3 regions of the Peribacillus sp. NPDC046944 genome follow, and region 3 is predicted to be linked to each of the others. Evidence: riboswitches for the same ligand, from Rfam matches in the RefSeq annotation. Region 3 holds a riboswitch; each other region holds the start of a gene.
The links. Region 3 has a riboswitch for preQ1 ahead of ACQKIC_RS04345 (QueT transporter family protein). Riboswitches for the same ligand answer to the same signal wherever they lie in the genome.
Positions count from the first base shown of each region.

Region 1: it holds a riboswitch for preQ1, as region 3 does, so the genes downstream of both, ACQKIC_RS00365 (VUT family protein) here and ACQKIC_RS04345 (QueT transporter family protein) in region 3, are expected to answer to the same signal.
Region 2: it holds a riboswitch for preQ1, as region 3 does, so the genes downstream of both, queC (7-cyano-7-deazaguanine synthase QueC) here and ACQKIC_RS04345 (QueT transporter family protein) in region 3, are expected to answer to the same signal.

Region 1 covers NZ_JBNNML010000001.1:62,923-71,029, forward strand. Annotated here, with positions in the region: gene ACQKIC_RS00320 (NADH:flavin oxidoreductase/NADH oxidase) at 1-618, opposite strand, end outside; gene ACQKIC_RS00325 (MarR family winged helix-turn-helix transcriptional regulator) at 807-1,247, shown strand; gene ACQKIC_RS00330 (aldo/keto reductase) at 1,294-2,136, opposite strand; gene ACQKIC_RS00335 (hypothetical protein) at 2,398-2,694, shown strand; gene ACQKIC_RS00340 (CAP domain-containing protein) at 2,735-3,874, shown strand; gene ACQKIC_RS00345 (anti-repressor SinI family protein) at 4,250-4,402, shown strand; gene ACQKIC_RS00350 (DUF421 domain-containing protein) at 4,614-5,315, shown strand; gene ACQKIC_RS00355 (alpha/beta hydrolase) at 5,382-6,122, opposite strand; gene ACQKIC_RS00360 (hypothetical protein) at 6,467-6,622, opposite strand; gene ACQKIC_RS00365 (VUT family protein) at 6,612-7,172, opposite strand; PreQ1 riboswitch class I at 7,225-7,267, opposite strand; gene queE (7-carboxy-7-deazaguanine synthase QueE) at 7,421-8,107, opposite strand, start outside.
Region 2 covers NZ_JBNNML010000001.1:71,301-79,407, forward strand. Annotated here, with positions in the region: gene queD (6-carboxytetrahydropterin synthase QueD) at 1-234, opposite strand, end outside; gene queC (7-cyano-7-deazaguanine synthase QueC) at 234-896, opposite strand; PreQ1 riboswitch class I at 955-997, opposite strand; gene ACQKIC_RS00385 (methyl-accepting chemotaxis protein) at 1,183-2,862, shown strand; gene ACQKIC_RS00390 (hypothetical protein) at 3,405-3,605, shown strand; gene pgsB (poly-gamma-glutamate synthase PgsB) at 4,365-5,546, shown strand; gene pgsC (poly-gamma-glutamate biosynthesis protein PgsC) at 5,562-6,011, shown strand; gene ACQKIC_RS00405 (CapA family protein) at 6,022-7,278, shown strand; gene ACQKIC_RS00410 (gamma-glutamyltransferase family protein) at 7,390-8,107, shown strand, end outside.
Region 3 covers NZ_JBNNML010000002.1:278,868-286,974, forward strand. Annotated here, with positions in the region: gene ACQKIC_RS04335 (ATP-binding protein) at 1-433, opposite strand, end outside; gene ACQKIC_RS04340 (TVP38/TMEM64 family protein) at 541-1,200, opposite strand; gene ACQKIC_RS04345 (QueT transporter family protein) at 1,313-1,798, opposite strand; PreQ1 riboswitch class I at 1,805-1,849, opposite strand; gene ACQKIC_RS04350 (YbaK/EbsC family protein) at 2,013-2,522, shown strand; gene ACQKIC_RS04355 (hypothetical protein) at 2,624-3,436, shown strand; gene ACQKIC_RS04360 (DUF3892 domain-containing protein) at 3,595-3,891, opposite strand; gene adhP (alcohol dehydrogenase AdhP) at 4,166-5,179, shown strand; gene ACQKIC_RS04370 (sigma-54-dependent transcriptional regulator) at 5,232-6,662, opposite strand; gene ACQKIC_RS04375 (ATP-binding protein) at 6,664-8,107, opposite strand, start outside.

The DNA.
Region 1 (8,107 bases), on a different contig from region 3:
GGCAGGCATTTCACTTTTCGCCGCTTTAATGACTTCCACTCCGAACTTGGTCAGGTCTTTCCCGTATTCGTCTTCCCGCTTATTCGTAAGTGGAGAGGTGAATTGGTGAATTAAATAGCCATGTGCACCATGCAACTCAATGACGTCGAATTCAGCTTGTACCGCTCTTCTGACAGATAGACGGAACTTCTCGACCATTCCCTTCACTTCTTCCGTTTCCAAGGCTCTCGGCGTTTTATACGTTTCATCAAAGGCAATCGCCGATGGGGCAACAGGTGTCTCTGCATCTTCGGCTTTGCGTCCTGCATGGGCGATTTGGATGCCGATTTTTGCTCCATATTGATGCACTTCATCGACAATCTTAGTGAAAGCCCCAACTTGATCGTCAGACCATAGACCAAGGTCGCGATTGGAAATCCGGCCATCCGGTTCCACATCGGTCATTTCCACGATAATCAAACCTGTGCCGCCAATCGCTCTGCTTACATAATGATGTTGGTGCCAGCTTGTCGGTACGCCATCTTCAGCCATGACTGAATACTGACACATAGGTGGCATGACGACTCTATTTTTAAGATCGAGATTTTTTATAGAATAAGGGGAAAATAAATCTTTCATAGTATCTAACTCCTTCTCAAAGTATTATAATGCATGCACATGCATTTATATCATGCACAAAAAGTAGTGTCAACTAATTCAAATCGACCGATGCTCAAATCGGCTATTGTCATTGATCCATCCTATTGGTACATTTAATTTAACGAATGGTACATGTAAAATAGGTAAACAGAGGGAGGCAAAAAGATATGTCCCATGAACAATCCCTTATAAATACTTGGTTATCCTTTACACATATACATGCCGAGCTCTCCAATGACCTTGATAGAGCCTTGCAGGAAAAGCACCAAATGCCCTTGAATGAGTTTTACGTTTTATTGTACTTATCTCAGGCACCTGAAAAAAAATTGAGGCTTTTGGAATTACAGCGGCTTGTCGGGTTAAGCCAAAGTGCCATGTCCAGGCTTTCCGTCAGGATGGAAAACAAAAGTTGCGGGGTAATAAAACGGCTCGGATATGAAGATGACCGACGTGGCGTATGTGCCCTCATCACGGATAAGGGTGAGCAGCGCCTTCGCGAAATGTTGGAAACGGTTAACGAAACGCTTAACACATCATTATCCAACAGTGACATGGGTACAGCCCTTGCTTTTTTCATGAATGGTCAATCATCGAGTAAGGACGATTGAATGAAAAAAAGAGATAGACTGCAAGCTCGTCTATCTCTGCCTTTCCTTAAAAATCGAAGTTGTCAGGATCTGGTCCGACTCGATGATTCTGATTCATTTCATTCATTCGCGCCATATCTTCTTCCGTTAGTTCAAAATCAAATACCGAGGAGTTCTCCACGATTCGATGCTCTTTTGTCGACTTTGGAATCGTCACGATCCCATTTTGTAAATCCCAACGTAAGATGACCTGGGCCACGGATTTTCCATACTTGGATGCAATCTGTTGAAGGTCCTTATTATCTAATAATTCACCTTGCATTAATGGAGACCAAGCTTCCAATTGAATGCCTTCTTGTCGGCAAAATTCCAGCAATTCCCTTTGAGTTAGACGTGGATGACATTCAACTTGATTGACCATTGGCTTCACTTCTGCTTCATTCAATAAATCCTTCAGATGGTGGATTTGGAAATTACTTACCCCGATCGCTTTTACCTTTCCTTCTTTATAAAGAGTCTCCATTGCTCTCCAAGCTTCTTTATATTTCCCTTCGACTGGCCAATGAATCAAGTAAAGATCAAGATAATCCAAACCTAGCTTCTTTAAGCTAGTCTCGTAAGCAGCGAGTGTCGATTCATAGCCAAGTTCGGAATTCCAAACTTTTGACGTTACAAACAAATCCTCCCTTGCAATGCCCGCTACCTCTAGCCCTTCGCGGATTCCTTGCCCTACTCCCTCTTCATTCGCATAAATGGCTGCAGTATCAATGCTACGATACCCGTGTTTAATGGCTACTTTGACTGCATTCACCAACTCTGGACCTTCCTCCACTTTAAATACGCCTAAACCGAACCAAGGCATTTCGACGCCATTATGTAATGTTGTTGTTGCTTGTAAACTATTGACCATAATCAGAAACCTCCAATTTTTATTATCCACTATAAGAAATGTCTACTGCTTTTGAGGCATCATCCACCTCACCATCCATTATGATATATTTTAGTAGTAAAATACAGTAATGTACTTTAAAGGATAAGGCGTATGGTGATTTTCAGCACCGGGTATGTTGAGCGAGAAACTGAAAATTGACAAAGGAAGGAACCCTTATGTCCCGTGTAGAAAACTATATACAGCGGGGGAACATTAGGAAATGATTAATAGGAGGAAAACATGAAAGTACTATTTGAGTTAATCCGGATTCTTTTATTATTCGGTATTGTCGGGGCATTGTGTTCCGTTCTGTTAGAGAATGTGTATCAGAGTTTCGGAATAGATTATAATCAGTATAGCTACTTCGGTTCTGTGGCCATACTTATATTATTGTTTGTTTTATATAGAAACAAGTTGCAATTCAGTGGGTGGTACAAAGGAAAAAAAGAAAAGCTGCCAAAAAGGGTTACCCAGGTCCTTTTCTTATTCTCCATCGTATTGTTATCTTTACCTCCCCTATTACAGTTTATGAGCTAATCATTGGGAACGTAATTATATGTGAGTTGGGGTGAACGATGTGCGGAGTGTGATTAATCTATTGATTCTCTTTCTTCTTCTCGGCGGATTTTGGTATGGGTATGGAAAAGACATTCAGGAGTCGGGATTAAAGGCGGGAATCGGATCTTTCACGACGGATGTTCGCTCCCTCTTAACCAAACCTGAAGTATCAAATGCCATTGAAAAACTGAATACCGGAGTCAACCAGTTGATCGGCAAATTGAAGGATACAGTCGATCAAGCAAGAGATGAGGAACAAACCGAAACGAAAAGGGTGGATAAACCTGACTTGAAGGCCCCTGCTGAATCCTCCTTTTCGGTCCGTAATATCGAGCTTGGCGACACAAAGGAATCCGTCGAAAAGCAGGCAGGTGAGGCCAAACGCCATTCCCTGAACGAATATGGAGTAGAGTGGTTTGCCTATCATGAAAATTATCAAAATTTCTTCATGGTGGCCTACGACAGCAAGAATAGAGTCGTCGGTCTCTATACAAACCAGGATTTGATTTCATCCAAGCAAGGAATCAAACGAAATACACCCAAGGAAACCGTGACGGAAAAATTGGGTAAACCAATAACAAAACTGCTTAAAGGAAATGTATATTACCAGATTCAAAGCAATGGCGAATATGATACGTTCAAAATGGATAACAGCTTCGTCACGATTTTTTATGATAAACATGAGGATAATACAGTCACATCGATCCAAATCATCAGTGCAGGTCTTGAACAGCAAAAAAGCACCTATTTTGCCCCCTCCAGCCCGGAGCTTAAAAAGGGCTTTGAATATCAACTATTCGACTTGACCAATGCCTCAAGGGTCAATCATGATCTTTCCGTCCTGTCATGGGATAAGCAGGTGAAAGTGACGGCCCAAGATCACAGTAAAGACATGGCCGTCAACCAATACTTTAACCATACTAATCTTGATGGGGAATCTCCCTTCGATCGGATGGAAAGTGACAAAATCACTTTCCGCATGGCCGGAGAGAACCTTGCCGCTGGTCAGAACAGCAGTATCTTCGCCCACGAAGGCTTAATGAATTCCATCGGTCACAGGGAAAATAAATTACAAAAAGACTTTTCTTCACTGGGAGTGGGCGTCGCCTTTGAGGAAGATGAAAAACCGTATTACACAGAAAACTATTTAAAAAGATAAGCCACTTTACATGCCGTAATCAGGAAAAGCCTGATCGGCTTTTTTATTTTCTTTAATATTCTGTTAATTTAGCATTTTAACTTGACTCCTACTTTATCACTGTAAGATAATACAAAAGAGTAATAACATGGAAAAAAGACAGGATAACAGCCGCATCACTACATAGGAAAATGAGTAATGACACTCACGAATAAAGGCCCCATTTACGAAAAGCCTAATGAATATAAGGGAGCCCTGACAAAAAACATCCGGAAAGTCAAATAGAAGAAATTGAAAAGTACGGAACAGCACTAAAACCCAAGAAGTCATTTTACTCTCTAACTTGCGCTGCTCTGGGTGAATAAAAAATACAAGAGGTAGATTGGGAGGGTGATCATGGAATCCAGGAACAGATTGAAACAGGAGCAACTCGATAAAATATGGCTGGCACTTATAATGGAAGCCAAAAGAATTGGCCTAACGATAGAACAGGTCAAAAAATTCATCGAGAAGAACTCAAGTGACGAGCCTGCACAAAAAATACGTTAAAAAGGGGCTGTCTAATAAGTCCTTACTCCAGTGAACTTCGCAAAAATAAAGAGGCAGAAATGTTGTTAAATCAACGTTTCTGCTTTTTACATATTCAATTTCGGTGTAATTACCCCTTTTGGGACAGCCCTTTTTTTTTCATTTTTACATCTAAACCAGTCAAACGCTCATACTAATTCTTAGATAACAAAAAACAAGGACGTGAGCTTAGATGGATTTTTTCTACAGCCAAGACACACTTACTACAATTCAGTGGATTTTGAGAGCCATCATATCATTCCTTTTTTTACTCTTTGCAGTTAAATTGATGGGGCGCCGGGCCATTTCTCAGTTAAGGTTGATTGACTTTTTAATGGCACTGATCATTGGAAATATTCTTGCCCACCCATTATCTGATGAACAGTTAGGCTTAAAGGGACCGATGATCACGTCAGTCGTACTAGTTATTTTATATATAATCAGTGTATTTGTGAGTCTTCATTGGGGCAGACTCCGAAATTTTTTTGAAAGTCCTCCTTTGCCTCTTATAGAAAACGGACAAGTCATCCACAAAAACTTAGTCAAAGCGCGAATTTCTATCGATATCATTTTATCCGAATTAAGAAAGGCAAAAATTGAAGAGATTCAAAAAGTTGCTTTGGCATTTTGGGAACCGGATGGGACTATTTCGTTCTTCTTACTTCCCCAATACCAATCAGTGACCCCTGGTGATATAAAGTTGACCACAAAGCCATTTTCTTTTCCTATAACCATTATTAAGGAGGGAAAGATTGATTTTCACGAATTAAACCGAGTGGGTATAGATGAAGGATGGCTGAAAAGGAAAGTAACCATGTACAATGCGGACATAACCGATATCTTATTGGCAACTATCGATACTAACGGGAACGTGAAAGTGTTCTTATACAGCTGAATTTCATCAGACAGAAGATTTACATTTAGAAAAAGGCCGCCCAATTTAACCGGCAGCCTTCCCACTTTACCAAATCAAGTTATTTAAAAACCGATGAACATCTTCATAAACTTGCTCCCGCTCTTTCCCCAATGTGATGATATGCCCTGATTGCTCATACCATATCAATTGCCTATGTTGCGTACCGACATCATTGAAGATCATGGGTGCACTTTCCGTATAGTCGGAATCATCCAACCGGCCCTGTTGAACAAGAGTCGGTGCTGTAATCAAATCTAAATTTTCGCTTGTATCTTCTATGATATGCAAAACGTCTTTCAACGAGTGCATAGGCTCTTTTTCTAACCGTTTAATTTCTGCATCGATTTGGTCTGGGTCTTTGCCTTCGAATTTTTTGTAGGCCTTGGCATAACTGATCATACGATTATGTAATCGACTCACGTCTCTCCCTTTCATCGGGGCACACATGGAAACGACACCTTTCACAGGGAATTCCGTTCCCACTTTTAAAGAGAAGACCCCACCGAGGGAAATCCCGACCACGGCGATATCCTCGTACCCTTCTTCTTTAAGGAAACGGTACCCATCCACTACGTTTTTCCACCATTCCTTTGGACCTGTATGGATGAGCTCCTCAGCTGGCAATCCATGACCTTTATATAGAGGTGCGTGGCAGGTATAGCCGCGGTCATTGAGATAACGACCCAACTTCTTCATATCTGCTGTGCTTCCAGTAAATCCGTGAAGTAAGAGAACTGCTCTCTCTCCACCTTTGTATGTGAATGACTCAGGTGCAATGACTTTCATACTATCTGCTCCTTTTCCTCAAGTTGTATATATTGAAATTTCTGATAAAATCATTAACTATTTAAAGTAACCCTCTTTACCCCGATTATAGTACCTATGCCTTACTTAGGACAAGTGATGCGGTCCGAAGGACATTTTACTATGACTGGTTTTATTTAGCAATCTAAATTTTCCTTTTTTAGTTTAGCAATGATGTACCTTATATTTCGAGGTACATCATGTTAATAAAAAGGTACGTAATCATACCGTACCTTTTCCCTTCTTATTATCGATAACCTTGTTTGACTACGCAGGATAGGAATCTAATTTTCTATAAGAAAAACCCGTTTAACAACGGGTTTTGTTTACTCGCATTCTCTCGATTCTAGCTTATCAAGGTTATGCTTTCTGTAGTTGGCACAAGAAAGCTTCAAGCATTCTCCTTGGACTTGCGGACCATATTTCTCGCGAAAAGCCTCCAAGCAATAGCACTTATCTTCTTCTTTAGTATCATCCATCAAGCGCATTCCCTCCATTATTGATCCGCTTATCAAGCCTTACATGGATTTTCCCCAATAAAATGGCCCCTATTGACTGAATGACCGTTTTGACAATGATTTGACCAACAATCGCGGCTGGTACAGAGGACCACGGCAAGATGTTCGCCCCCAGTGGACTAAGCCCAATCACCACAAATATTGCGGAATCGAAAAAGCCTCCAACTACCCCTGAGTAAAATACCCTCCAACTTAATGGTAGCTTCAATCGAGTATATATTTCCGTATCTGCCGTTTCCGCCACCACGAATGAAAGGGCGGAAGCAAATACGATTAATAATGTATCCCCTAACAAGAATGATACACTTGCTGATAAAATTAATGCCAGAATAATGCACAGATAAGTCCTTGCCCTGCCAAACTTATTTTGAACTAAATCACGGAAGATGAAGGTCCCTCCGATCAACAATGTCCCCATCGGGATGATGAACATACCTAATTGCAGTGGCATAAAAGCGGCTGTGACCACATTCGCGGTTACAATGGACAATAAATACAATAGAACTCTAAACATTCCTTACAATCTCCTTTTATAGGAAAAAACAGCACCCTAAGAAAGAGTGCTGTTCTCCTTAGTTTTTTTGAGAGGGTAGCTAGAACCTCTTCCGCCTCAAGCGGATTATCTTTTTTCCTTTTTCATCTTATCTTGGATACGGAAGTAAATCAAGGATAAAAGTACCCCCTCGCGTATCTAAAAGTAAAGAACATATAATAGAAGAGAAACGGCATTTAATAGAAAGTATGACCTCCCCATCCTTTTCCTTACACGCCCCGTTTATTTCCCCAGATATACGTGTGCAGCTGGGGGAGCACCTTCACATCATTCAGTTCGTCATCGGCAATCACCCGATTAATTAACTGTTCATATTTTCCCAACAGTTCACTGACCAGCTGCCGATCGTCCGTCGTCACGCTGTCATCATTGCCTACCTGCAGGTAATAAGGAATGCCTGGATAGCGGGCATGTACATTCTTCGCATATTGATAATCAGCTTCATCAAATACGACAATCTTCAAAGAGATTTGATTTTCATCCCTTCTATTGGAAAGCTTAGATAGGATATCATCAAGCACTTCAAAATCGGTCTTCATCCTTGAACTTGGCGGTTTTGGTGATATCGTCAGTTCATCAATATCGAGAAACCAATCCTGCCACCGGCTACCTTGTGTCTCCACGCCAATTCTGATGTTCTTCTCTTTTAAAAGGGTGATTAACTCAGCCATATTCTTCAAGAGGCCGGGATTGCCCCCGGATATCGTCACGAAGGAGAAACCCTTGCCTCCCTTGAGTTTTAGCTCCTCCCATATTTCTTCAGCTGTCATGTGGACGATATCTTCCTTTCCTGTCCCATCCCAAGTGAAGGCGGAATCACACCAAGCACATGAATAGTCGCACCCAGCTGTCCGGACGAACATCGTCTTTTGCCCGATGACCATGCCTTCCCCTTG
Region 2 (8,107 bases), on a different contig from region 3:
GCCAAAGTCGATCATCAACCCACGGGAATCATTATAGCCGCTTATGCCAAAAATGACTTTATACGTATGGCCATGCAGATTCTTGCATTTCCCTTCATAATCATGAAGATGATGAGCTGCATCAAACGTGAATTCCTTGCTCACGAGCACCCGTCTTTGATGATAGTTCAATTGATTACGATGAATGTCCTGTTCTATTTTTTGAAGCTTATCGACAATCTTGAACCCATACATTATAGGTTCACCTGCCGTCTAATCACATAGTCATCCAGACCCCTTTTTCGAAGCTTGCATGCCGGACACTCCCCACAGCCATCGGCTATGATTCCGTTATAACAAGTCAGCGTCTTTTCACGAACGAAATCAAAGGCACCCAGTTGATCCGCCATTTCCCATGTTTCTTCTTTATTCAGCCACATAAGCGGCGTATCTATAACAAAAGACTGATCCATCGAGAGATTCAAAGTGACATTCAACGATTTAATGAACACATCCCGGCAGTCTGGATATCCGCTAAAGTCCGTCTCACAAACACCGGTTACAATATGCTTCGCCCCAATTTGGCTTGCAAGCACTCCTGCGAATGACAAGAACAGTAAATTCCTTCCCGGTACGAATGTAGACGGTAACTCCCCTTCTTCCCCATCCGCCACAGCAATGTCACTTCTCGTCAACGCATTCGGCGCCAACTGGTTCAACAACGACATATCCAGAACATGATGCGGGATGTCCAGTTCCTTTGCAATATTCCGCGCACAATCAATTTCCAAGCTATGACGCTGATTATAATCAAACGTCACTGCCTCCACTTCCGAAAAATGCTTCATGGCCCAGAATAAACACGTCGTACTGTCTTGTCCCCCACTAAACACCACTACTGCCTTTTCTTTCTTCAACATTATGAAAAACTCCTTTTTTACGGAAAAAAGCAGCACCCTAAGAATAGAGTGCTGCTTTTCCTTAGTTTTTTTGAGAGGGTAGCTAGAACCTCTTCCGCCTAAAGCGGCTTATAATCTTTTCTCTATAATCATAACGCAATATATGGAATCATATCAATATATTCCATAAAAACAAAGAGATTCCCTGTCTTTTCAGCTCAATTTCTCCTTTCCTCTTTAAATATCGGTCCCCATTTCCGATAAACAGAAGGTAAACTAATCTACCGAAAAAGGGGCCGTACACTTGAAAAAGATTAAAACAAAGGTATTGTTAGCATTTATGCTAGTCATATCTTTATGCATCATATTAGGAGCCTATAGTATTTACAGCAGCAATAAGTCTCTTAAACATTCTAGAGATATCATCGACCATGAATTGCCTCTTCTTATTAAAGATGAACAATTACTCTATAACCTTTCGCAAAGAATGGCATTTGTTAGAGGGTATATCCTATTTGGAGATGAACAATATAAAGAGGATTTCCTAGCTTATACCGAAGAAAGCAAACACCTACAAGAAGAGCTATTAGCCTTATCCGACTCTGAGAGAACGAAAGAAATCATTGAAACAAGCATTGATTGGAGAACCATGATTGAAGAACGCGTCTTTACCCAGTATGAGCAAGGAGATGAAAAACAGGCGAAAGAAATATTGCTAAATGAAGTAGCGCCCATAAGCACGGAAATAATGGATGGCTTCAAAGAGCTCGCTTCCGAGCGCGAAAAACTGATCGTCGCTTCCGGAGAGACCGTCATCAGCAGTGGAAAATCCGTTAAAACGACGAGTATCATTTTATCCATCATTACAGTCATAGCAGGAATTGGCCTTGCCCTTGTGACAGCCAACCTCATTACCAAACCGATCCTAAGGATCCGAGACAGGATGAAGCTAGTGGAAAAAGGTGAACTGAACCATGAACCACTTAAGCAGACATCAAACGATGAACTCGGGGAATTGACGTTTTCTACAAACGAGATGCAGAGAAACCTTCGCGATATCATCGAAAACATGCTGAATGTATCCGAATCCGTTACAAGCAAAAGCGAAGAGCTGACCCAATCGGCAAATGAAGTGCAACAAGGAAGCAGTCAAATTGCAACCACTATGTACGAGCTGTCAGAAGGCTCTGAGTCACAAGCCAACCAAGCAACGGAAATCGTCCGTATGGTGGAAGAATTCTCAGGAAAGATCCAAAAGGCACACAGTGAAGGAGAAGAAATTTCCCAAACCTCCACAGAGATTCTATCCCTAACTAAGGAAGGGACAGTCTTGATGAACAAATCCGTGCAGCAAATGCAAACGATTGATAGGATTGTGAAACAGGCAGTCGATGAGGTAAAAGGCCTTGATTCACAATCCCAGGAAATTTCAAAGCTCGTTCAGGTCATACAGGACATTTCCAATCAAACCAACTTACTCGCTTTAAACGCAGCCATCGAGGCGGCACGCGCCGGCGAACATGGAAAAGGATTTGCCGTCGTCGCCGAAGAAGTTCGGAAACTCGCGGAACAAGTTACAGATTCTGTGGGTGACATTACTGGAATTGTTACAGCCATTCAAACAGGTTCAAAAACCGTCGTTCACTCCTTGGAAGATGGATATACACAAGTAGATGAAGGCACCCAACAAATTACCATTACCGGCCAAACCTTTGAAACCATCAATCATTCAGTGGGAGCCATGAGCACAAAATTACAACACATAACCAATGACTTACACTATATCTCTACCAATAGCATAAAAATCAACCAGGCTGTCGAAGACATTGCAGCCGTTTCCGAAGAGTCAGCAGCAGGCATTGAACAAGTATCCGCCTCAGCACAGCAATCCAGCTCTTCAATGGATGAAATCACCAATCACGCCAGTGAACTTGCATCATCGGCTGAACAGTTAACAGATCAGGTTAAAAGATTTCAATTATGATGAAAGCCGCTTCCCACACCTACCTTGTGGGAAGCTTTTCCTTGCATTTAGCTATTCCTATGAAGTTAATAACAAATATATCCTCTTCATTAAAATTGTTTCAATATAGTGAATACGGGGAATAAACTAATAACAACACAAAACAAACTATAATAAAAAATTCACCATGAATCTTATACAGAGAGAAATAATTCAACTTACACTATTATTTTCTGAATATTCAATGTATAATTAATATTACTCCAGTAATATTTACATCAGTAAATAGTAGAATTACTACTTCCTCTCTAGAAGTGTCAGCACACTTTTAAAAAGCATTTGAACCAACTCTTAATTACTCTCATTTGAAACCCGATCAACAGGAGACTCTCTAAACAGACGAGATGGTCTTACATCAATATCGTATTCCAAATCCAGAGAACTAAGTCTATATAATCACCTTTACTATTTTTTATTTCCTATTTTATAATAAGTGGTTAATTTCCACCTAAAGTATGTTACTATTAACCTAATACTTTTTAACCAAACAAGGAGGAATTCATATGAAACGATTTTTCAAATTCATAGCAAAGTTAAACGAAGGGAAAGCCCAAGACGAATTCTTTCGCAACGAATACGAAAATTACTTGAAGATGAATTCTGCCGATAAAGGAAACAGAAGATTAGCCCCTATGCTTTATGTTATAGATGGCGGTAAAAAGGACTCACATCCTGAGCTTTTAAATAGAATAAAATCTAGCTAAAGATAGCATCATCTTAAAATTGATTCGAGACTATCAATTTACAAAAAATACTCTCATCTATAAATAACATTTCATTTAATCCCTTATTATAAATGAATGTAAAAATACTCCAAAAACTCAGAATTTATTCTGGGTTTTTTTTAGTTCTACTATTAACACTATATTAATAGAAGAAACTAGTCTTTTTTTTAAAAACCCTCGTTTCCAAAACTTTTAAGGGAAGGATTTTGACAATTTATTGATGTCACCTCATAGCCCCTCGGGTATTTCATATTAAAAAAACCCAAAAAATATGGGGGGTGATTTTACTCATCTTTATCCAAATCCAAAAAAGTAGCACTAAATGAGTCATTAGAATCAAAATACAGGAATAAAGAAAAAACAAACTAGTAGATTAGAAAATAAATGCACAAATAGGTATAAACAATTATAAAACAGGAAGGATCGTCTACATTAAACTCCTACAGTAGATACTAGGAATTGGGTTTTTATCCTTATAAAAAGAATTCATTATCCTATAAAAATTATTTTTTATTCTCCATCTCATAATAGAATCATCATGAAATGGGGAATCCATAGAGTATTTGTCCTTACATGAATATTATAGTCATTAGTTACTATTACACTCATTTATAGTTTAATTTGGAAATTATCAAAATAAGCTATCTTGCTATAGAAAAACGACCCTTGCTTAATAAGTTTAAAATCATGTAGTGTGTATTCAGTAAATCAAATATATAAAAAAAGAGAGGTTAAAAAATGGCACCGATATTTATTTGTGCATTATTTTTGCTTGGCTATGGCATAGTCGAACAAAAACGCCATCAAAAGCGTCTCGACTCCATTCCCGTACGTGTCAACGTAAATGGGATCCGAGGGAAATCCACTGTAACACGTCTGATTACAGGTGTGATCAAGGAAGCGGAGTACAAGACAATAGGAAAAACAACCGGAACTTCCGCAAGAATGATTTATTGGTTTACGGACAAAGAAAAACCGATCATACGTCGTCCAGAAGGACCGAATATCGGGGAACAACGTCGCGTAGTTAAAGAAGTAGCTGACTTAGGAACTGAAGCATTAGTTTGTGAGTGCATGGCCGTGCAGCCTGACTATCAACTAATCTTCCAAAATAAAATGATTCAGGCAAATATTGGGGTTATCGTAAATGTTCTTGAAGATCACATGGATGTCATGGGACCAACATTGGATCAAGTTGCAGAAGCATTCACTGCAACCATACCCTACAATGGGCATTTAATAACCATCGAGGGCGAACATTTAGAATATTACAAAGAAATTGCCAAACAACGTAATACGAAGGTAATCGTAGCCGATAACTCAAGGATCTCAGAAGAATTTCTACGTGAATTCGACTATATGGTATTCCCTGATAACGCCTCCCTTGCCTTGGCTGTTGCAGAAGCATTGGGTATCGATGAGAAAACGGCATTCCGTGGCATGTTAAATGCACATCCAGATCCAGGGGCCATGCGTATCACTAAATTTGGAGATGCTAGGCAACCGACTTTCTTCGTTAATGGATTTGCCGCCAATGATGCGTCATCTACATTGAATATTTGGGACAGGGTAAGTACCTTCGGATACAGCACGGAAGCCCCTATCGTAATCATGAACTGCCGTCCTGACCGTGTGGACCGTACAGAGCAATTTGCAAGAGATGTATTGCCTTACATAAAGTCCGAAATCGTCATTGCCATCGGTGAAACTACTTCACCAATAACGAAAGCATTTGAGCAAGGAAAATTGGATACAGTAGAGTATTGGGATTTAGAAGAATGGTCAACGGAAGAAATCGTTGCCAAACTGCGCCCAGTCATGAAAAACCGAATCGTTTATGGGGTCGGTAACATTCACGGAGCAGCAGAACCCTTAATTGACGCAATCATGAAAACTAAAACGAAGCAAAAAGCGAGTTAAGTAGGAGGAACCTTAATGTTTGGATCGGATTTATACGTAGCCCTAGTACTAGGGGTAACACTGAGCCTTATTTTTTCAGAAAAAACGGGTGTTGTGCCCGCCGGACTTATCGTGCCAGGTTATTTGGCATTAGTTTTTGATCAATGGCAAGTCATGCTGGTAATTATTATAGTAAGTATCTTAACTTATTTCATTGTCGCTCACGGTCTTTCAAGATGGGTAATCTTATATGGAAGAAGAAAGTTTGCCGCAATGATGATAACGGGGATTTGTCTAAAACTCGTATTGGATTTCGTCTACCCCGTCATGCCTTTTGAAATCTATGAATTCCGTGGTATTGGTATAATCGTCCCTGGCTTGATCGCTAATGCCATTCAAAGACAAGGAATGCCATTAACACTCGGCAGCACGCTTTTATTATCCGGAGTAACTTTCGGTCTAATGAACGTGTATTACCTATTCTGAGGTGGATAAAATGAAACGTACTTTAAACGCAAAAGAAAAAACACTTATCTTTACAAAGCGGACGAAGAAAAAGAATCTCAAATACACTGCAATCGTTCTACCGATATTGATCATCGTCTTAGTCGTAACATCTTGGTTGGGACGCACGAAAGACGTGGAAGTTGTTGCATCCAAACCAAACGATACCCTTACAATGTCAATGGTCGGAGATATCATGATGGGCCGTTATGTCGAGGAAGTGACAGACAGCCATGGTTTTGATTACCTCTTCCGTTACATGAAGCCCTATTTTAACGCTTCGGATTATGTAAGTGGAAACTATGAACATCCTGCTCTAGCAAAAGATGTATCGAAATATGAAGAAGCTGATACAGCCATTCGTCTAAATTCGTATGCAGATGGCGTGGAAGCTGTTAAAAATGCTGGATTTTCTGTCATGACTCTTGCGAATAACCATATGATGGACTTTGAAGAACAAGGATTGCTCGACACAATCGATGAATTCGAGAATGCCAAAATGGATTATGTTGGTGTAGGTCGGAATATTACAGAAGCGAAAGAAAACATCAATTACCAAGATGTTAAAGGCGTACGTATCGCTACTCTTGGCTTTACCGATGTATATGGTAAAAATGCGGTAGCCAAAAATACTCAAGCTGGGTTATTGAATTCCAATCCTGACTTATTATTTGAAATGATCGGTGACGCCAAGGATGCGAAAAAAGGAAACGCAGACTTAGTTGTCGTCAATATGCACTGGGGCCAAGAATATGCTACTTCTGCGACAGGTCGTCAAACAGAATTAGCGAAAGCGGTGATCGATGCTGGTGCAGATATCATCATTGGCCATCACCCCCATGTCGTCCAATCATTCGATGTGTATAAAGATGGACTTATCTTTTACAGCTTAGGAAACTTTGTATTCGACCAAGGCTGGACACGTACAAAAGATTCTGCGATGGTACAATACCATTTAACTGATGACGGACAAGCAACCGTTGATGTGGTTCCCTTGCAAATCAAGGAAGCTACACCAAGACCCGCTACATCTTCTAGCGATGTATCGCGAGTTTTCCGTTGGTTGACGAAAGAAACAAGTGACAACGTGCAATGGTCTAAAAAAGATAATAAGATAGAGATTAAATTGGATCATACACGTGTAATAGACCATAAAGAACAGCGTGAACAAGAGGAAAAAGCAGCCCAAGAAAAGAAAGCTGCTAAAGAAAAGAAAGTAACCCAAGAAGAGACAACTACTGAAGAATAGAAACATGAAGCACCATCATACAACTAGATAATACGTGAATAAGAGTCTACTAGCAGGTATGCTAGAAGACACACATCTTAGAAGATCACACCGAAAAGAGGCGATCAATCAGTGTTTTATCCTTTCACACGGAAAGTACTCCTTTCCCTTTGTTTGCTCATTTTTATAGCAGGATGTTCAAAAACTGACCCTCTTTCTGACACGCATGATACCAATGAATCTTTAAATGATAAATCATATGGAGTTAGCTCTTCCAACCCTATCGCCGTAGAAGTGGGGATGAATATATTAGATAACGGTGGAACAGCGGCCGATGCGTCGATTGCCGTTTCTTATGCATTGGGTGTAACTGAACCCTTTGGATCTGGAATTGGCGGCGGCGGCGGAATGCTGATTGTATCCGAATCTGAGAAACCTAATTTTATTGATTATCGTGAAACGGCTCCTGAACGTTCAAAGTTAAAACATAATACCGGTGTCCCTGGCTTTGTAGCCGGGATGCAAGCTGTCCATGATAAATACGGAACCATTCCGATGGAAGACCTTCTTCAGCCGGCCATCGACCTGGCTGAAGAAGGATTTGAAGTCGATAAAATGTTGGCCTCCCGCCTAAAGGCAGCCAAAGCAAGAATTTATTCAGAGAAAACTCTCTTGTTTTATCCTGATGACGATTCGATTGAACCAGGAAAGGTTTTGAAACAAGAAGATCTTGCTGACACATTGAAACTGATTCAGCGAAAAGGGCCCGATGGGTTTTATAAAGGGAACATCGCACGGAATATCAAAAAAAGAACAGATGTAGACTTAATGGACTTAAAGCATTATGAAG
Region 3 (8,107 bases):
TCATTGCCCATGTTTCTTGATCGGAATCTTCACAGTAAATCAATGAATCTCTGTAGAATTGGGAGTACTCGGCAAGCTCGCTATCTTTTTTTCCTTTATAGTCCACATTCTCCAATTGGAATAACTGAAGTCCAAACGTATTCGATTCTAGCCATCTACCTTCTCCATCCTTAAAATTCACAAAGTCTACCATTGAGTTAATAAGGGTACTTCGAAGTTGTTCTTCTTCTTTTAGTTGTTTGAACTCTTCTCTTTTAGATAAGTAGAGAAATAAAATCAAACCGATTAATAGGACAAAGATGAACCCTTCTGCTCGCTGGAGTTGAAGGAACGCCTCTTTAGTATTCAAGGAATTCATTAAATAGTAATTGAAAACAAGTAATGTGGTCATTCCAGAAAGAATGTAGATTACTAATATGATACGTCTCGGCATATGGGTCTCCCTGAATTCTCCGACATTTCAAAGCTGAAATACATACACATTTTAACAAACTATTGGCTGAAAATATACGATTCCACACAAAAAAACAGGCAGCAAGGTTACCTGTTTTTCTTAAAGAGTGATAGGTTCTTTTTTTTCTTGAAGCGCTTGTAGATAAGGAAAAAGGTTAAGAGCAGGAAACCGAGTACAATCAATGTATATTGATTCATCTCTACGGAAAGAAGTCCATATGGAATTAAAGAGAGAAAGAAGAAGTAGATGAGATTGCCTAATGCTGTTGCCATTAAGAAATCTTTGAAGGTGACGGAACTAACTCCAGCTGCAAGGTTTATTAAACTTGTCGGTATGAAAGGGAAAATTCTACCGGTAAAGACATACATAAACCCATGATCCTTGACGGAATCCTGCCAGTCGGTACCCATCTTTCTTAAAATCAATGACTGGAACCAGTGCCTGGCAGCATAGAAAATGGTTCCTGACGCGACCACGCTTGTTAACCAACTCCATAGATACCCGAATGCAAAGCCAAAGATCGTTACATTAATTGTTAAAAGTAAAATCAGGGGGATGACAGTAAAGGAGTTCTGAATGATCATCAAAACGAACGTCACTACAAAGGTAAGAAGGAGATTTTCTGTCAATATGGCTATCACGGATTCCAAGTCGCTATTCCAAATCATCGTGAATAATTCTGAATTTAGCCCGATGAATGTTACTACAATCAGAAGGACGAGTAACATCAGTATTTTTTTCTGCAAAAAGTCACCACCATTTATCAATTTTTTTGAGTATGGTTGAAAAAAAGAGCCGCTGCATGTAGCAGACAGCTCTTTGGATATAGAATGTTCTTTTACTTTATGCACAGTGAGTTCAAAGCAACTTTCCAAATTGAATTCTTTTATTCATCATATAAATGATGGGTGCCCCGATCAGTAGGACGAGGAATTCCCCGGCTGCTGTTGTTGCCCAACTTATTAAGAATGGCAATCCTAAGACTAGATTCAATTCTATGGCTATTAGGAACATCGTAACCGTGAATATGATGATGGTCATGGCCATTCGACCCTTAATGCCCGTTATGAAACGGGAAGAAAAGATGACAAGCAATAAGGCTATCAGAGATTGCCCGACCCCAAAAATCAAGTCATATGCCCCTAACTGTGAAAAGAAAAGGTTCGATATGAACACACCGACGACTATGCCGGATATATATTTCTTATTAAATACAATAAGATGATTCAACATTTCGGGAATGCGGAATTGAAGCACCCCAAACATAATCGGCTGAAGCACGAATGAGACAGCGATATAGATGGCAGCCAATAGACCATTTATCGCGAGCGTACGAATATTCATATTTTTCTCTCCCTAGTTTTTTATCGTGGGATGGTTACGAACCACGTTAGGCTTTTGCCCGAAGTTTAATAGTATCGTATTTTGGCCTCTTTCGTCAATTTCAAGATTTTATGCGAAATATTGAATATTTAGAATAAAGGAAAGAGATTTTGCTTTACTATAGTGAAGAATGGTACGATTCATAAAAAGAGTTAAAGGAAAGGGATGAAAGTAAATGTCAATCGAGAGTGTTAGGGCCCACTTTAAACAATGGAACAGGGAACATGATGTGATGGAATTCAAAACATCTAGTGCCACAGTAAACCAAGCTGCGGAGACAATCGGGGTTATACCCGCGCGCATTGCCAAAACGTTGTCATTTAGGGGAGAAGGAGACCAAGCAATTTTGGTCGTGGCCGCTGGAGATGCGAAAGTCGATAATAAGAAATTCCGGAAAATGTTTGGGTTCAAGGCAAGGATGTTATCTCCAGAAGAAGTTCTTGAACAGACCGGACATGCAATCGGGGGTGTCTGCCCATTTGGATTGGCAAATGAACTGGATGTTTACTTGGATGTTTCGATGAAACGGTTTGAGACAGTTTTCCCGGCTTGCGGGAGCGCGAACTCAGCCATTGAACTTTCACTCGGGGATTTATTTCAATTCTCAAAAGCAAAGGACTGGGTAGATGTTTGCAAGGACTGGGAACAAGAAGTGAATGAAGATATGCAGAAACATATCATTTGAATGAAGGAATAAAGTCCACTTCATGTGGACTTATTTCTGATAGTGGGGAGTTATTAGGTTCTAATGAATTAGGATAGAATGCTAATGATGGAGGGTCATGGATGTCCAATGTAGAGTACAAAAACAACAATAGTAGTTATCACAGTCTTAAAAATCTATATGAGGAAAATATCACGGTCAGAAGCATAGCCCAAGAGTTTGAGTTTTGTGGAAAAGATGAATCGGCCATTGATATCAAAAATGTAATGGAGGAAAAACACTTTGATACATTGGCCGTGAAAGACCAGGGGGAAATCGTTGGTTATATCGATAGACATGAACTTGGCGAAGGGAACATTTCGGATTATATGAAGCTCTTTTCCCCAAGGGAACTTGTATCGGATTCAACGCCCTTGATCCAATTGTTAGGCATTTTTAAGAAGAAAACGAGGGTATTCGTGTTAGAGAATAATTCAATCAAAAAGTTAATCACGCATGCCGACCTCCAAAAACCACCAATCAGGATGCTGATTTTTGGCTATATCACTTTATTGGAAATGAGACTTAGTGATATTATCATGCATCGATTCGGGGGTGAAAGCTGGTATCCGATGATTAGTGAGGATCGTCTACATAAGGCAAGTGAATTATATGAAAGGAGAATGGAGAAAAATGAGGAGATTAATTTAATTGAATGTCTACAAATTAGCGATAAATTCGACATTATTCATAAAGATAAAGAGTTGAGAACATTTTTTCAAATCCCATCCAAAAGTAAGGGGAAGAAAGATGCCAATGCCATCAGGAAGTTACGGGATAAGATTTCGCATGCTAATGAACTTGGGATGGATATGTCTTGGATTGAAATCATAGAAGTGGTCGAAATCTGTGGCCGCTTGCTGGAAATATCTGAGTTCTATCATTATGAATGGTAAACAGATAGAAGGATTGGAGAAAAAGGGAGAGTGCTGGTTGCTCCATTTTCAATATCCCGGAAAACCTTGAGGAAGTCGTTAGGAGAACCTGTTAGTATGCGGTTCTTTTTTTGTTGCGGAAAAAAGCTGCCTGAATGGAAGGCAGCTTTTCTCGGTCTTTAAAATTCAGGCAGTTCATCCAGATTATTTTCTTTAATGCCATCAGGCTCACTCCGCAAAATGTCCCGACCATATTTATGAAAGACATCTACGTTTGCGAGTGCACCAGCCTTGGCTTCTGAAAGAGCGGTGGGATAGTCCAGTTCCCTTCCGGTATTTGTCTTGATGGCGATGATATTATCCTCTTCATTCTTCCGTACGGCGACAATTTCTTCTTTGTCGTTCCCACCTTGTTGGTTTGCTTGTGGCGTTCCTTGTTGTTTGTAGGATTCATAGGCTTCTTCAAATGTGTCCATTGTACACCTCCTCTTTATAGGGTGAACCATTTTTCCAGCAATATACGAACTGGTTTTCGTCATCATTGAGCCGGATTTCTGTCATAATGGGCCGAATTTTCGGCTAGGATTTACGTTTGAACCTAACTTGATTGGACTTTTCTGTTTGGCATGGCACTTGCATTATAAATAAGTGGAAGTGAGAAAAACACGGACCTAAGGGAGGAATAGAATCATGAATGTAAATCAGGGGACAAGTACGGTGGAATCGAAAACATTGAAGGATGTTAAAACAATGAAGGCAGCGGTCGTCAATGAATTTAAACAAGAGCTTGAAATAAAGGATGTACCGATTCCGGATTTAGAGTATGGTGAGATTCTAGTTAAAATTAAGGCATGTGGCGTATGTCACACGGATTTACATGCAGCACATGGCGACTGGCCGGTGAAGCCAAAGCTCCCGCTTATTCCTGGACATGAAGGAGTAGGGATTATCGAGAAGGTAGCAGAGGGCGTCACAACATTGAAAGTCGGTGACCGAGTAGGGATTCCATGGCTTTATTCAGCATGTGGAGACTGTGAATACTGTTTGACGGGCCGTGAAACGCTCTGCTTGGATCAACTCAATGCAGGATATTCGGTGGACGGAGGATATGCGGAATATTGTAAGGCACCGGCAAAATATGTTGTCAAGGTTCCGGAAGGGCTAGATTTTGCCGAGGTCTCCCCAATTTTCTGTGCAGGTGTGACGACGTATAAAGCGCTTAAGGTTTCAGAAGCAAAACCAGGGGACTGGGTCGCAATCTATGGTATTGGCGGACTTGGGCATGTTGCGCTTCAATATGCGAAGGCGATGGGATTCAATGTCATTGCCGTCGATATTCAAGATGATAAGCTTGAGCTGGCAAAAGAACTAGGAGCGGATTATACAGTGAATGGGTTGAAGAATGATCCCGTTCAAGCAATTAAGGATAAAGTTGGTGGCGTACAAGCAGCTATTTCTGTTGCCGTAACGAAAAAAGCATTTGAACAGGCTTACAGTTCAGTCAAAAGAGGCGGAACACTCGTCGTGGTCGGATTGCCGAATGATGAACTTCCTATCCCTATTTTTGATACGGTATTAAATGGGGTAACTGTGCGAGGTTCAATCGTTGGTACAAGAAAAGATTTACAAGAATCTCTTCAATTTGCGGCAGATGGAAAAGTACGGACGAATATTGAAACAAGACCGCTTGATGAAATCAATGATGTGTTTAAAATGATGGAAAAGGGTGAAATTAACGGTCGTATCGTTTTAACAATGGAATAGAAAAAAATGAAAGGGTGTCCTATTAATGGGGGCACCCTTGTTCATATAAGAGTCAGGTATGTTTTTTTTCATTTAGTATATAACGTAATTTCCTCATTGAAATCTGTAGGCGCTTGGCGGCTTCATTCCGGTTTCCATACGTTTTTTGAAGGGTTTGCAGGACGAGCTCTTTTTCGATGGTAGATTCGAACTGTTTGATTTCCAAGAGTATGTTTTCAAGCGTCAGCTCATCTTTTTCATTAAAATCGGCTACAAGTTTCTTCCGCCATTCTTCGAGAGGGTTTTCAGGAGAGTGAAGATCCATTGTAGCTTGTTTCTTGGGTGAAATGACCTGATGGGTAGGGAGAACGATATCGTCCGCAGTGATATCCTGTCCATGATCTGCGAGGGTTAAGGTTCTCATCACGGTATTAGATAGCTCACGTATATTTCCGGGCCAGTCGTATAGCTGTAATTTTTCGATAGCCTCTTGTGAAAAGGATACATCTGCCTGACCATTCCTTTCGACCAGATGCTCGACAAGGAGAGGGATATCCTCTTTTCTATGACGTAATGCTGGTATTTCAAGAGTGACAACATTCAGGCGGTAAAATAGATCCTCCCGAAATTTATTGTTTTCTACTGCTTGCTGAAGATTTTCATTAGTGGCAGCTACCAATCGTGCGTTGGTCCGTAATGTCCCACTGCTTCCGACCCGCATAAATTCCCTAGTTTCCAAGACCCGCAGAAGCTTGACTTGGATGGCTGGACTGGCATCAGCAATTTCATCAAGGAAAAGGGTTCCATTTCCGGCTATTTCAAAAAAGCCTTTTCGTTGTTGGGTTGCACCGGTGAATGCGCCTTTTTCATGGCCGAATAATTCACTTTCAAGCAGGGATTCTGAAATGGCTCCACAATTAATCGCGATAAAGGGCTCGTGGTTACGCGGGCTTGCTGAGTGAATGAAGCGGGAGAGCACCTCTTTACCCGTTCCCGTTTCCCCTTCTATTAAGACATTAACCGATTTTTGAGCGACTTTGAACGCCATTTCTGTCAGTTCTTTCATTATGACACTTTCACCGACGATGAGACCGGAGTCCCTGGCCAGTTTCTGAAAGAAATGCTGATTCACATCCGTGTTTTCATTCAGGAGGTTTTCAATCTGCTTTTCTAATATCTCAATATCGGCAAAGGGTTTTTCCATATAATCACTTGCGCCAAGTTTCATTGCGCGGACGGCGGTCTTGACTGTGCTGTAACCAGTCATGATGAGTGCCTTGCAACGAGGTTGTTTTTGTTTGAGATGTTGTAAAAGGGAAAGGCCGTCACAATCGGGAAGCTTCAAATCAATCATCGCAGCATCATAATGCTCCTGATTAAAATCGATTGCATAAAAGTCCTTTCCACTATGTATGACGTGTACGTTGTATCCTTTCATCGTAAAAAGCCGGGATAAAAAGGTACCCACCTCTTTTTCATCGTCCACTACAAGTAAATGAATCATGTTATTCACTCCTCTCATCTTCTGTCGGTAGGGGGATCTTCAGTGAAAATATACTTCCTTGGCCTGGCGTACTCCATACGTCAATTTTGCCGCCATGATCTTTCGCGATGCCAAGACTAACAGACAACCCCAGTCCAGTCCCCTTGTCGCGGTCTTTTGTCGTATGAAAAGGGTGGAAAATAAGAGGGAGGCGCTCGGCTTCAATTCCTGTCCCATTATCAGCCACCTGGACGATCATATATTCCTCTTCTAAAAAGGTCTGGATGGTGATTGTTTTTGGGGCTGATTCATCAAGATCACTCAAGGCATCCTTGGCATTCAATAACAAGTTGATGATAATCTGTTCAATCTGCTGTTGGCTGCCCTTGATGTACGGCAGGTCTTCCTGTAGGGAAAGGTGAATGAATATTTGTTTCTTCTCGAGTTGGAACTTCAGCAAGTTCAAAACTTGGTGGATGGCTTCGTTCATAGAATAATAGTGGAACTTGTATTCATCCTGCCGTGAAAAGGTAAGCAGACTTTTTACGATTTGCCTGCATCGGTCGCCGCAATTTTGGATATCGGTTAGCAGGTTGTAATCATGGTGTTCCGGAAGTGTGCTTCTCAATAAAAGCTGAGAGTTACCAATGATGGCGGTTAATGGACTATTCAATTCATGGGCTATTCCCGCTGCCATTTCACCGATGGCCCCTAGCTTGTCGGCATGAAGTAATTGAGCTTCCATTTTTCTTCTTTCGGTAACATTTTTATAATAAGCGATAACACCGTATACTTGCTGTTCCTTGTTTTGAATGGGGTAGGCGTGCATTTCCATTATGGCTCCTTGCTGAAGAAGGAGTTCCTGAAAACCTGGCTTATCAAGTGAGAAGGTTTCTTGAATGAGAGCTTGAGAGGCCTTTTTCAAAGGTTCTAATTCAAAAAAATCCTTGGCTGCATCATTGGATTTGTAGACCCCACCCTCCCGGTCAAAGACGACAATCATATCTTCTACCGCCTTAAAGGTATCCTCCCATTCCTGCTTAGAATGAAGTACTTCCATATAGAGCAGAGCATTTTCGAAAGTTAGCGCTAGCTGATTGGATAGTTGCTTTAGAAAATCTAACTCCTCTTTGAGCCATGCTGTGTTATTCTTCCTGCCGAAGGTTAAAATCCCGATTTCTTCATTTTTTCCGTACACAGGAATCAAGAGGAGCGTTTCTATCTGAAGGGACAGAAGTTGTTCTTTTTCTGGAAAAGCAGGGAGGATCTCGACGTTTATCTGGATCGGTTCCTTTATCGAATGTAATTGGTCTTTGGATTCAATGTTAAGCTCGCATGGTCCATTAGGGCATATATGGAGTAGAGTCGGATCTTCTTCATATAAAATAATGAAATGACAGTCATCAAATGAGATCAGTCGTTTTAGTTTATCGACTACATTTCGAAGAATAAGATGAATATCCAAG